DNA from 3 places in the Catellatospora sp. NPDC049609 genome. Region 2 is predicted to be linked to each of the others. Evidence: predicted binding sites of a transcription regulator. Region 2 holds the regulator's gene; each other region holds the start of a gene.
The links. Region 2 encodes HrcA, which represses chaperone genes, less so after heat shock. Its sites were predicted from a motif close to GGTTNGCACNCTCNNNNNGAGNGTGCNAACC; they were not measured.
Positions count from the first base shown of each region.

Region 1: a site for HrcA is predicted at 1,614-1,644, ahead of AB0J67_RS24545 (FmdB family zinc ribbon protein). Genes of this name have one in related genera too.
Region 3: a site for HrcA is predicted at 2,048-2,078, ahead of groL (chaperonin GroEL). Genes of this name have one in related genera too.

Region 1 is NZ_JBFAOU010000097.1:16,003-20,067, reverse strand. It holds gene AB0J67_RS24565 (Fur family transcriptional regulator) at 1-48, opposite strand, end outside; gene AB0J67_RS24560 (DUF2231 domain-containing protein) at 197-682, shown strand; gene AB0J67_RS24555 (translation initiation factor 2) at 684-971, opposite strand; gene AB0J67_RS24550 (hypothetical protein) at 1,034-1,207, shown strand; gene AB0J67_RS24545 (FmdB family zinc ribbon protein) at 1,281-1,595, opposite strand; gene AB0J67_RS24540 (5-formyltetrahydrofolate cyclo-ligase) at 1,700-2,287, opposite strand; gene AB0J67_RS24535 (diguanylate cyclase) at 2,398-4,065, shown strand, end outside.
Region 2 is NZ_JBFAOU010000030.1:27,260-31,324, forward strand. It holds gene hemW (radical SAM family heme chaperone HemW) at 1-1,011, shown strand, start outside; gene AB0J67_RS11825 (DUF4870 domain-containing protein) at 1,021-1,539, opposite strand; gene hrcA (heat-inducible transcriptional repressor HrcA) at 1,770-2,795, shown strand; gene dnaJ (molecular chaperone DnaJ) at 2,845-3,975, shown strand.
Region 3 is NZ_JBFAOU010000053.1:26,078-30,142, reverse strand. It holds gene AB0J67_RS17175 (sugar porter family MFS transporter) at 1-123, shown strand, start outside; gene groL (chaperonin GroEL) at 325-1,947, opposite strand; gene AB0J67_RS17165 (hypothetical protein) at 2,265-3,269, opposite strand; gene AB0J67_RS17160 (cold-shock protein) at 3,424-3,627, opposite strand; gene AB0J67_RS17155 (hypothetical protein) at 3,900-4,065, shown strand, end outside.

The DNA.
Region 1 (4,065 bases), on a different contig from region 2:
CAGGCCCCGCGCGCGGAGGAGGGCCTGAGGCCCGTCGTCGCCGTACATGAACCCATTTCAGCAGGTGACCTGGATCTGTTCAAGAAAAGGAGCGATATACGTGGTCGGCGACACTCGGTATTGCCCCCTATCCCATCGACGCGGGGCAGGTCTAGGCTCAGCCTGACCCGCGTCCGGCGATCAACGTGGAGGCACCGTGTTCGGGGAGATGTTCGGCCTGCCGGCTCATCCGCTGCTGGTCCACTTCGGCGTGGTCTTCGGGCCGCTGCTGATCGTGGCGTCGGTGCTCTACGCACTGGTGCCGACGCTCCGTAGGCACCTGGGCTGGGTCGTGCTGGCGCTCGGCGTGGCCGCCCCGGCGGCGCTGTGGTTCGCCAAGCTGAGCGGCGAGCGGCTGTTCCAGACGCTGGTCGACAAGGGATACCCGCCGCAGATCCTCAGCCAGGTGGACCTGCACAAGGACCACGGCGACGCGGCCGCGTGGGCGGGCATCCTGCTCGGCGGGTTCGCGATCGCGCTGGTGCTGGTCAGCACGTCGGCGGCGAAGAAGCCCGACACGAGCGGGTCGAAGGCGCTGATCTACGGCCTGTCCGCGCTGACGATCGCCGCGGCGGTCGCGGCCGGCTACTACATCTTCCTGACCGGGGACAGCGGCGCCCAGGCGGTGTGGGGCACGATCTGAGTCAGGTCCGCCACTGGATGCACGCGACCAGGATCAGCACGACGCCGGCCACGATGCCGAGCAGGTTGGTGAACCGGTCCGCGCGGTCCTCGGCGAGGTCCAGCGCGTCGTGGTCGACCTCCGGCAGCCGGCGCGGCGGCGTGGTGCGGCGCTCGACCTCGGGGTGCCAGCCGGGCGGCGGCGGGATCTGCTGGGGCGGCCCCGGGTAGGCCTGGGCCGCGCGTGCGGCGTCGGACTCGCCGGCGTCGGGGTCGGGGCGGCGCCACTGCTCGTCACCGGGCCGGCTCATCGCGCCGCCCGGGCGGGCCGGTGCGCGGCGGGAGCCGGGTGCGCGGGTCCTATGCTGCGGTGGTGAGCAGTGAGGCCTTCACCGGCGGTCGCGACGACGACCGCGCCGTCGAGCTCGAGGACGACGCGCCCGTCCTGCCCGAGCAGACCCGTGAGGACACGGACCGGGGCTGGGGAGAGCGGTCGTGGAGCAACGACGACCGGTTGATGGACGAGCGTCCCCCGCACTGGGACTGATCACCCGCTACGGCGACGGCGGAGCCTGGACATCGCCGTACTATAGCGCCGAAGCGGACAATCCACGCCGAAATCAGGCGGCGGCGCTCGTGGTGCTGCTCGACGAGCTGCTGCTGCTGCTGGTCGACGGCGTGCTGGTCGACGAACCGCCGCTGGTGGACGCGCCGCTGCTCGACGACGAGGTCGCCGGGGCGGTCGAGGCGGAGCCGCTGCCGCGCGAGTCGGTGCGGTAGAAGCCGGAGCCCTTGAACACCACGCCGACCGAGGAGAACAGCTTGCGCAGGGTGCCCTCGCAGGTCGGGCACTCGGTCAGCGGCTCGTCCGCGAACGACTGCACGGCCTCCAGCTGGTGACCGCAGGCGGTGCAGGCGTACTGGTAGGTGGGCACGTTCCCCTCCATGATCATTGCTGGCACTCCGGTATCCCGAGTGCTAATAGTGCCTGACGCCCCGCCGGGAAGCCAAGTGCCTGTCGCCGACCCCACTGTCGTGGTCAGCCGGGAATGCGCACCAGGCCGGACGGCGTGAGCGCAGCGGACACCCGCCGGTCGTGCGGCTCGGCGGGCACCCGGTCCAGCACTTCCCCGTCGTGGAGCAGTGCGATCACCGCTGTCCCGGGCCGGATCCGGCTCAGCGCGCGGTCGTAGCTGCCGCCGCCCCGGCCCAGGCGCACGCCGCGCCGGTCGACGGCGAGCGCCGGCACGAGCACGAGATCGGCCTGAGTGATCCCGGTCACGCCCAGTCGCGGACCGGCCGGTTCGAGCAGCCCGAGCGTGGCCGGGACCAGCGAGCCGCGGCCGGTGTACGCGGCCCAGTCCAGATCGCGATCGGACCGCAGCACGGGCAGCAGCACCCGGGCCACACCGGGCAGGGCGGCCAGCCGGTCGGGCAGGCCGGGCCCGCCGGGCTCGCCCGCCATCGGCACGTACGCGCATACGGTCCAGGCCGCGTCCGGCGGGACCAGCGCCGCCAGCCCGGCCGCGAGCGCGTCGGCGGCCGCGGCGACGGCCTGCGGGGTCATCGCGCGGCGCGCGGCGAGCAGCGGCCCGCGTACCTCACGCTTCGTCGCGGCGGCGGACACCGAAGAAGCGGAATATTCACTCATAACGTCCTCAGGTTGTACATCCGTCGCATCCTGGCGCGGCGTCGGCCGTTGACTCCGGTGACTTCACCGCCGCCGAGGGGGAAAGTGTGACACTGCGCGCACGGCTCACCACCGCCTTCCTGGCGGTCGTCCTCAGTCCCGTCCTGATCGGCGCCTTCTTCGTCGGCACCATGGTCAGCAAGCTGTCCCACGAGCGGGCGACCGAGCGGCTCACCGTGGCCGCGGGCTCGGTGCGCACCTCGGTCGGGGCGCTCTGCGGCCAGCTGCGCGCCGTCGCCGAGGGCGTCGCCGCCGCACCTGCCGACCAGCGCCTGGCCACCGCCGAGCGGATGGTCGCCGCCGGGCTCGCGGGCGGCGTACACATCGACACGGGTGTCGGCGGCGCCACCACCGCCCAGGCGCCGGCCCCGCCGTGGGCCGACTGCGCCGGGCCCGACCCGCAGGTCGCCCCGGACGCGGTCGCCGGGTTCGAGGCGCTGTCGGCCCGGGTGCCGCTGGCCGGACCCGGCGGCGAGCCGACCGGCACCGTCTCCGCCGCGATCGCCGTCGACGGCGACCTCATCCGGCGGCTGGCCCAGGCCGCCGGCGCGCAGCTGACCCTGCTGCCCGGCGCCGGCCTGCCGGCCGGGTCCACGGTCGCCGCGCCCGAACCCGACCTCGCCGACCTGCCCGAGGACGACCTCGCCGACCAGGCCGCGCAGGACGGGGTCGGCGGGGCGATCGGCGGTGCGGCCGGGGAGCTGGCCGCGGCCGCCGCGGGCGAGCTCAGCGGGGCCGCCGCGGGTGGTGCCGCCGCGGGTGGTGCGGTGCCCGGCGGGGCGGTCGACCCGACCGCAGACGGCCCGGGGCAGCCGCTCGGCGAGCCCGCCGCGGCCGACGAGCCCGACGACGGCTCCGGCCCGCTCACCGTCCCGCTCGACCCGGCCCCCGACCAGGCGGCCGCCGCCGGGCCGGTGCACACCACGATGCTGGGCACCGACGCCGCCACCATCAGCGGGTACGCCGGCAAGCTGGGCGAGGGCGCGACCGGCGCCGCCGACAACGGCCACCTGGTCGCCCGGCTCGGGCCGATCCCCGGCGAGCCGCTGCCGCTGGCCGTGTCGCTGCCCGCGCGCCCGCCGACCGGCCTCTACATGCTGCTCACCCTCGTCGTGCTGGCCACCGCGGCGGTGGCGGTCACCGTGGCGTGGTGGCTCGCGCGCACCGCGACCGAGCCCGTCGTCGAGCTGGCGCTGGCCGCCGACCGCGTCGCCGGGGGCGACCTGGACGCGCGGGTGCCGGTGCGCGGCAACGACGAGATCGGACGCCTCGCCACCGCGTTCAACCACATGACCCGCGAGCTGCACACCTACGTCGCGGCGCTGACCGCGAGCCGCGACCAGCTGCGCGGCCACCTGGGCGTGCTCGGCGACACCCTGTCCAGCACGCACGACCTCGACCGGATCCTGCGCGTCATCCTGCAGACCGCCCGGCACGCCACCGGCGCGTCGGCGGGCGTGGTGCTGCTGGCCGACCCGGCCACCGGCGCGCTGGTCGGCCAGTGCACCGAGGGCCTGGGCGAGCAGTGGACCACCGGCGAGCGGGGCACCCTGCGCGTGCCGTACGGGCTGGGCCTGACCGGCTCGGTCGCGGCCACCGGCGTGCCGCGCAGCGGCCGGGTCGAGCGCGACGGGCCGCGGCTGGACCCGGGCGAGCCGGACTGCCGCACGTACATGGTCGTGCCGTTCTCGGCGCCGAGCATCACCGAGGCGGGC
Region 2 (4,065 bases):
GCCGAGCTGGCGCTGGCCGCGAAGCTGCTGCCCGCGCCGCCGCGGGTGGACACCGTGTTCGTCGGCGGCGGCACGCCGACCCTGCTGCGCCCGGCCCAGCTCGGCCGGATGCTGGAGGCGGTCGACGCCGCCTGGGGCCTGGCGCCCGGCGCCGAGGTGACCACCGAGGCCAACCCGGAATCCGTCGACCCGGCGAAGCTGCGCGAGCTGCGCGCGGCCGGCTTCACCCGGATCTCGCTGGGCATGCAGTCGGCCGCGCCGGGCGTGCTGCGGATCCTGGACCGGCAGCACACCGCCGGGCGGGCACCGCAGGCCGCGACCGAGGCGCGCGAGGCCGGGTTCGAGCACGTCAACCTCGACCTGATCTACGGCACGCCGGGGGAGACCGAGGACGACTTCGCCGCCTCGCTGGCCGCGGTGACCGGCGCGGGGGTGGACCATGTCAGCGCGTACGCCCTGATCGTGGAGGACGGCACCCGGCTGGCGGCCCGGATCCGGCGCGGGGAGATCGCCGCCCCCGACGACGACACCGCCGCCGACCGCTACCTGGCGGCCGAGGCGGCGCTGAGCGCGGCCGGGCTGAGCTGGTACGAGGTGTCCAACTGGGCGGCCGACGAGGCCGCGCGGTGCGCGCACAACCTGCTCTACTGGCGCGGCGGCGACTGGTGGGGCCTCGGCCCGGGGGCGCACAGCCACGTCGGCGGGGTGCGCTGGTGGAACGTCAAGCACCCCGGCCGGTACGCGGCCCGCCTGGCCGAGGGCCTGTCCCCGGGGCTGGGCCGGGAGGTGCTCACCGGTGAGCAGCGCCACACCGAGGACGTCCTGCTCCGGCTGCGCCTGGCCGAGGGCCTGCCGCTGGACGTGCTGAGCCCGGACGGGCGCGCGGCGGCGGCGCGGGCGCTCGCGGACGGGCTGCTGGCGCAGGCCGCGTACGCGGACGGCCGCGCGGCGCTGACGCTGCGCGGCCGTCTCCTCGCGGACGCGGTGGTCCACTCGCTGTTGGCCTGGTGAGGCCGGGTCTTACTTGATCAGGCGAAGCGTGCCGGGGTAGCGGTAGAGCTGGCCCTCATTGGCCTTCATGCCGGCGAGCACGCAGAAGATGATGACCAGGATCCACACGATGAACGGCAGGAAGAACAGGAAGCCGAGGCTGCACACGCTGAGGATGAAGGTCACCACGTAGGCGATCGTCGCGGTGATCTGGAAGTTCAGCGCCTCGACCGCGTGCGCCTTGACGGTCGGCGACTCGTTGCCCTTGACCAGCATGGCGACCAGCGGGGCGAGGAAGCCGACCACGATGCCGCCGAAGTGCGCGATCAGGGCCCAGGTCTTGTCGTCGGCGTTGGCGTAGCCGACCGGGGCCGGACCACCGGCGGGCGGCGGCAGGTAACCGCCGGGAGCCGAGGGCGGGACGGACGAGGGGGCCGACGGCGGCGGCGCTGCCGAGGCCGGCGGCTCGTAGGACGGCGACGACGGCGGCTGCGGCGCCGAGTAGCCGGGCGGCTCGGGGGCGGAGCCGGGCGGGGTGGGTTCACTCATGCCCGACAGGCTAGGGGTGTGGATCAATCGGCGCTAGTCAACGCTCATGACCGATAGGCGACATTCCACTGCCCGTCCGGCCGAGTTTGACCGTCACGTCCGCCGGGGAGACGTCTGGGATCACTGTCCGGTCCGGCGGAATGTCGGACCGGTCACCACGCCTATGCCGTCCGGGTGACGGCCCACGTAGACTGGCACTCCGTAGCGACGAGTGCCAGCGGGAGGTGCGTATGGGTCTGGACGACCGCAAGCTCGAGGTGCTGCGCGCCATCGTCGAGGACTACGTCGCGACGCAGGAGCCGGTCGGCAGCAAGGCGCTGGTCGAGCGGCACGCGCTCGGCGTCTCGCCGGCCACGGTCCGCAACGACATGGCCGTGCTGGAGGACGAGGGCTACATCCGCCAGCCGCACACCTCGGCCGGCCGGGTGCCGACCGACCGGGGCTACCGGCTCTTCGTCGACCGGCTGTCGCGGGTCAAGCCGCTCTCCCCGGCCGAGCGCCGGGCGATCGAGCGCTTCCTGGTCGGCGCCGTCGACCTCGACGACGTGGTGCACCGCGCGGTCCGGCTGCTCGCGCAGCTGACCCGCCAGGTCGCCGTCGTGCAGTACCCGAGCCTGACCCGCTCCGCCGTACGCCATCTCGAACTGGTCCCGGTCTCCACCACCCGGCTGCTGCTGGTCATGATCACCGACACCGGCCGCGTCGAGCAGCGGGTCGTGGAGCTGCCCGGCCCGGTCGACCCGGAGGAGATCACCGACCTGCGCCGCGTGCTCAACGCGACGCTGGCCGGGGTGAAGCTGGTGGACACCCCGCCGCTGGTGCAGGGCCTGGTGGAGCGGGCCGAGCCGCAGGCGAAGGCAACCATGAGCACGCTGGTCAGCGTCCTGCTGGAGACGCTCGTCGAGCGGCACGAGGAGCGCATCGCCCTGGCCGGCACGTCGAACCTGGCCCGGATGGGTCCGCTGGACCTGTCCACCGGCGCGCTGCGCCCCATCCTCGAGGCGCTCGAGGAGGAGGTCATCCTGCTGAAGCTCTTCGACGAGGTGAAGGCGGGGTCGGCCCGGGTGCGCATCGGCGACGAGAACGAGGTCGTGGACCTCCGCAGCACCTCGGTGGTCAGCACGGGCTACGGCCCGGGCGCGACCGTCGTGGGCGGGATGGGCGTCGTCGGCCCGACCCGCATGGACTACCCCGGCACCATCGCCACCGTACGCGCGGTCGCGCGTTACCTCGGCGAGATGCTGGCGCAGCACTGATCTGACCGTTGATGAACCTGTTGTCGATGAACTGAGGCTTGAGGACAGCGTGGCCAAGGACTACTACGGCATTCTCGGCGTTCCCAAGGACGCCGACGCCGACGACATCAAGCGGGCCTACCGCAAGCTGGCCCGTCAGTACCACCCGGACGTCAACCCGGACCCGGCCGCGGCGGAGAAGTTCAAGGACATCAACAACGCGTACGAGGTCCTCTCCGACGACCAGAAGCGGCGCATCGTCGACCTGGGCGGCGACCCGCTCGCGCCCGGCGGCGGCGGTGGCGGTGCGGGCGGCGGCGCCGGAGGCCCGTTCGTGGGCTTCCAGGACATCATGGACGCCTTCTTCGGCGGCAGCGGCTCGCGCGGCCCGCGCCCGCGCACCCGGCCCGGCGCCGACGCGATCCTGCGGCTGGACCTGGACCTGTTCGAGACCGCGTTCGGGGTCGAGGCGCCGATCACCGTGGACACCGCGGTGCTCTGCACCACCTGCTCCGGCGCCGGCACCGCCGCGGGCACCCAGCCGAAGACCTGCGACATGTGCGGCGGCCGCGGCGAGGTGCAGTCGGTGCAGCGCACCTTCCTGGGCCAGGTCGTGTCGTCGCGCCCCTGCGCCGCCTGCCAGGGCTTCGGCACCACCCTGCCGCACCCCTGCCCGACCTGCGCCGGCGACGGCCGGGTGCGCACCCGCCGCAGCCTGACCGTGAAGATCCCGGCCGGCGTCGAGGACGGCATGCGCATCCGCCTGGCCGGCCAGGGCGAGGTCGGCCCGGGCGGCGGCCCGTCCGGCGACCTCTACGTGGAGATCCACGAGCGCCCGCACGACGTGTACGCCCGCAAGGGCGACGACCTGCACTGCAAGGTCACCGTCCCGATGACCGCCGCCGCCCTCGGCACCCGCCTCACCATCAAGACCCTCGACTCCGAGGAGCAGCTGGAGGTCAAGCCCGGCACCCAGCCGAACTCGACCCTGCGCATCCGCGGCAAGGGCGTGCCGCACCTGCGCGGCAGCGGCCGCGGCGACCTCTTCGTGCACCTCGACGTCCGCACGCCCACCCGCCTGGACGGCGAGCAGGAGCGCATGCTCCGCGAGTTCGCCCGCGCCCGCGGCGAGGAGGTCGCCGAGCTCTCCAAGCAGGGCGGCTTCTTCTCCCGCGTCCGCGACGCCTTCAACGGCCACTGACCGTCTTTTTCCGCGTTGATCATGAACTTGTGGCACGGCTCGACGGCAGGTCGTGGCCACAGGTTCATGATCACCATTGGAGGGTGTGGC
Region 3 (4,065 bases), on a different contig from region 2:
GCGCTGTCCGACATCGGCCTGAGCTTCGCCTACGGCCTCTACGCCCTGTTCGCCCTGCTCGCCTTCTTCTTCGTCTGGCGCGAGGTCCGCGAAACCAAGGGCCGCGAACTCGAATCCATGTGACCCCGCCCCGCCCGCCCCACCCACGGCGCAACTCCTAAAGACTCGCGCCAAAACGGGGCCCGAAGGCCGCGAGTCTTTAAGAGTTGCGGCAGGAGAGCGGGGCGGGGCGCGGGACGGGAAAGGCCCCCGAGCGGAGCTCGGGGGCCTTTCCCGTCGATCACGCTGAGTGCATCAGCGGTACGGCTTCCGATCCTGAGGGGATCAGAAGTCCATCTCGCCGCCGCCGGGGCCGGCGGGCGCAGCGGCCGCCTTCTCCGGCTTGTCCGCCACCACAGCCTCGGTGGTGAGGAACAGGGCCGCGATCGAGGCCGCGTTCTGCAGCGCCGAGCGGGTCACCTTGGCGGGGTCGAGGATGCCGGCCTTGAGCAGGTCGACGTACTCGCCCGTGGCGGCGTTGAGGCCCCAGCCGGCCTCCAGGTTGCGCACCTTCTCCACCACGACGCCACCCTCGAGGCCCGCGTTGACGGCGATCTGCCGCAGCGGCGCGTCGAGCGCGACCTTCACGATGTTGGCACCGGTGGCCTCGTCGCCCGAGAGGTCCAGCTTCTCGAACGCGGTCTTGCCGGCCTGCACCAGAGCCACGCCACCACCGGCGACGATGCCCTCCTCGACGGCCGCCTTCGCGTTGCGAACGGCGTCCTCGATGCGGTGCTTGCGCTCCTTGAGCTCGACCTCGGTGGCCGCGCCGACCTTGATCACCGCGACACCGCCGGCCAGCTTGGCCAGGCGCTCCTGCAGCTTCTCGCGGTCGTAGTCGGAGTCCGACTTCTCGATCTCGGCGCGGATCTGGTTCACCCGGCCGTTGATCTGGTCGGCGTCACCGGCGCCGTCGACGATCGTGGTCTCGTCCTTGGTCACCACGACCTTGCGGGCGCGGCCCAGCATGTCGAGGCCGACGCTGTCGAGCTTGAGGCCGACCTCCTCGGACACGACCTGGCCACCGGTCAGGATCGCGATGTCCTGCAGCATGGCCTTGCGGCGGTCGCCGAAGCCCGGCGCCTTGACGGCGACGGACTTGAAGGTGCCACGGATCTTGTTGACGATCAGGGTGGCCAGCGCCTCGCCCTCGACGTCCTCGGCGATGATCAGCAGCGGCTTGCCGCTCTGCATGACCTTCTCGAGGATCGGCAGCATGTCCTTGACGTTGGCGATCTTGCCGTTCACGATCAGCAGGTAGGGGTCCTCCAGGACCGCCTCCATGCGCTCGGGGTCGGTGATGAAGTACGCCGAGTTGAAGCCCTTGTCGAAGCGCATACCCTCGGTGAGCTCGAGCTCCAGACCGAAGGTGTTGCTCTCCTCGACGGTGATGACGCCTTCCTTGCCGACCTTGTCCATCGCCTCGGCGATGATCTCGCCGACGGTCGGGTCAGCCGCGGAGATCGAGGCGGTGGAGGCGATCTGCTCCTTCGTCTCGACGTCCTTGGCGAGCTTCGACAGCTCCTCCGCCACGGACGCGACGGCGGCCTCGATGCCGCGCTTCAGGGCCATCGGGTTCGCACCGGCCGCGACGTTGCGCAGGCCCTCACGGACCAGGGCCTGGGCCAGGACGGTCGCCGTCGTCGTGCCGTCACCGGCGACGTCGTCGGTCTTCTTGGCGACCTCCTTGACCAGCTCAGCGCCGATCTTCTCGTACGGGTCCTCGAGCTCGATCTCCTTGGCGATGCTCACACCATCGTTGGTGATGGTGGGGGCGCCCCACTTCTTCTCGAGCACGACGTTGCGACCCTTGGGGCCGAGCGTCACCTTTACGGCGTCAGCGAGGACGTTCATGCCCCGCTCGAGGCCGCGGCGCGCCTCCTCGTCGAACGCAATAATCTTGGCCATAACGGCGTTGTCCTCCTGGACAATTCCGAGGTCGGACGGCTGGCCCGCGACGACCGGCTGCCACCATTCGGCAGCCCCGCCACTCCGACTTCTGGTCTCGTGTTGGCACTCACGCGAGGAGAGTGCCAATCACCTGTTTAGCACTCTCGCCACCCGAGTGCAAGCGAACACGGGATGATCACAACCTTTCGGCACCCCGTTCACCGAGAGGTGATCGCATCCGCCGCGGTCCCTGCGGCCGGGCGGCGGCGGGCACCCCGCGGCGCGGGACGGGACGGTCAACAGCGCATCGTCGTCCCACGAGGCGGCCCCGAGGCTCAGCACAGCCAGGCGACCAGGTCGTTCGTGTCCACGCCGCGTTCGGCGGCGAGGCGCTCGGCGTACGTGATGAGGATGCCGCTGAACAGCAGCATGGTGAGCGGCACCTCGACCAGCGCGGCGAGGGCGGCCGCGGTGAAGGCCAGCGGCGCGGCGGGCACCACGCCCAGGGAGCCCGACAGCCACTCGCCGATCCCGGAGATCATGGTTTCGACGAACGCCGAGGCGAGGATGGCCAGCCCGAGCAGGAACAGCCGCGCGGCGGTCGGCCAGAACGCGGCGTGCAACAGCCGGAACGACGACCCGACCGGGTTGCCGCGACCGAACAGATACGCCGGGCCGACCAGCGCCGTCGCCATCGCCAGGTACGCGTAGACCAGGCCGGTGGGCACGAGCCCGAGGTACTCGGCGCCGCCGACGCAGCACATCGCCACGGCCAGCACCGCCACGCCGACGAGCACGTAGGCGACCACCTGGTAGGCGGCGAGGCCGAGGAAGCGGCGCAGCCCGAAGCGCAGCGACTGCCCGATGGAGACGGTCAGGCCCGCGGCCTGCCGGGTCGCGTGGTGGGTCGCGGCGGCGTACCCCAGCATCTGCGCCGGCAGCACCACCACCAGGTAGGCGAGCACGGTCGCGATCAGCACCCCGATCACCCGGCGCTGGTCGCCGTAGGTGACGAGCCGCCGCAGGTCCAGCGCGTCGAGGCCGATCGAGCCGCCCAGGGTCAGCGCGCCGAAGGCGATCGCGGGCAGCGCGTGGGTGAGCAGGAAGATCGTCGCGAGTGGCCGCCAGCTGCGGCGCAGCACCATGCCGATCCGGTGCGCCCAGCCGCTGATCCGCTGCTCGGCGGGGTTGACCAGCGGGTCGTCCGCCGCGGTGAACGCCGGCGCGGCCTGCCGGTACGCCTCGTCGGGCGGCAGGAAGCCCTGGTCCGGAGCCGGCGGGCGGACGGTGCCCGAGGGATCGGGCGTGGGGTCGGCGGGGCCGGGTGCGGGTTCGGACATCGAGGCTCCAACGCGGATCAGGGGCCGCTCAGTCTGGCACGCCGCCGGGTCCCGCCGCCGCCCCGGCAGCTCGCGGGGCCCGGCAGCTCGAAGGGCCCCGATCCGGTGGGATCAGGGCCCTTTTCGCATTGCTCAAGCTTTGATGGCCAAGCGGTCAGGCGATGACCCGGACCTTCTCAGCCTGGGGGCCCTTCTGGCCCTGGGCGATCTCGAACTCAACGCGCTGACCGTCGTCGAGCGCCTTGTAGCCGTCCATCTCGATCGCGGAGAAGTGGACGAACACGTCCTGCCCTCCGTCGACCGCGATGAAGCCGTAGCCCTTCTCGCTGTTGAACCACTTGACGGTGCCCTGTGCCACGGTGCACTTCCTCACTTCTGTAAAGCTGGGTGGCCTTGCCGGCCCACCCCCGGCTGGTGTTGTCAGCCGTCCTCGCACGCTACACGAGCACCGGTGCCCTCGCACAGCCCCAAAACGGACCTGTAGCGCTTCCATTACAGTTCGACAGTCGGCAATCTGACCATGCGTACCCTCTTGCGCGTGACCGGTTGGGGCATACCGGGGTTACGTGAAACGTGGACAACCGCCGCCGCCCCCTCACCCACCGTCTGCCGGGCACCGTCATCCCCCTGATGGCGACCACTCTGTGCGCCGTCTGCCTGCTGATCACCGGAGCGGCGATGCAGTGGGTGCTGCACTCGGGCACCGGTGCCGCGCCGGCCACCGCACCCGGGCCGGGCGGCCGGAGCACCCGCGAGGATCCGGCCGCGGCGGTGTCGGCCACCCCGGTGCAGCTGC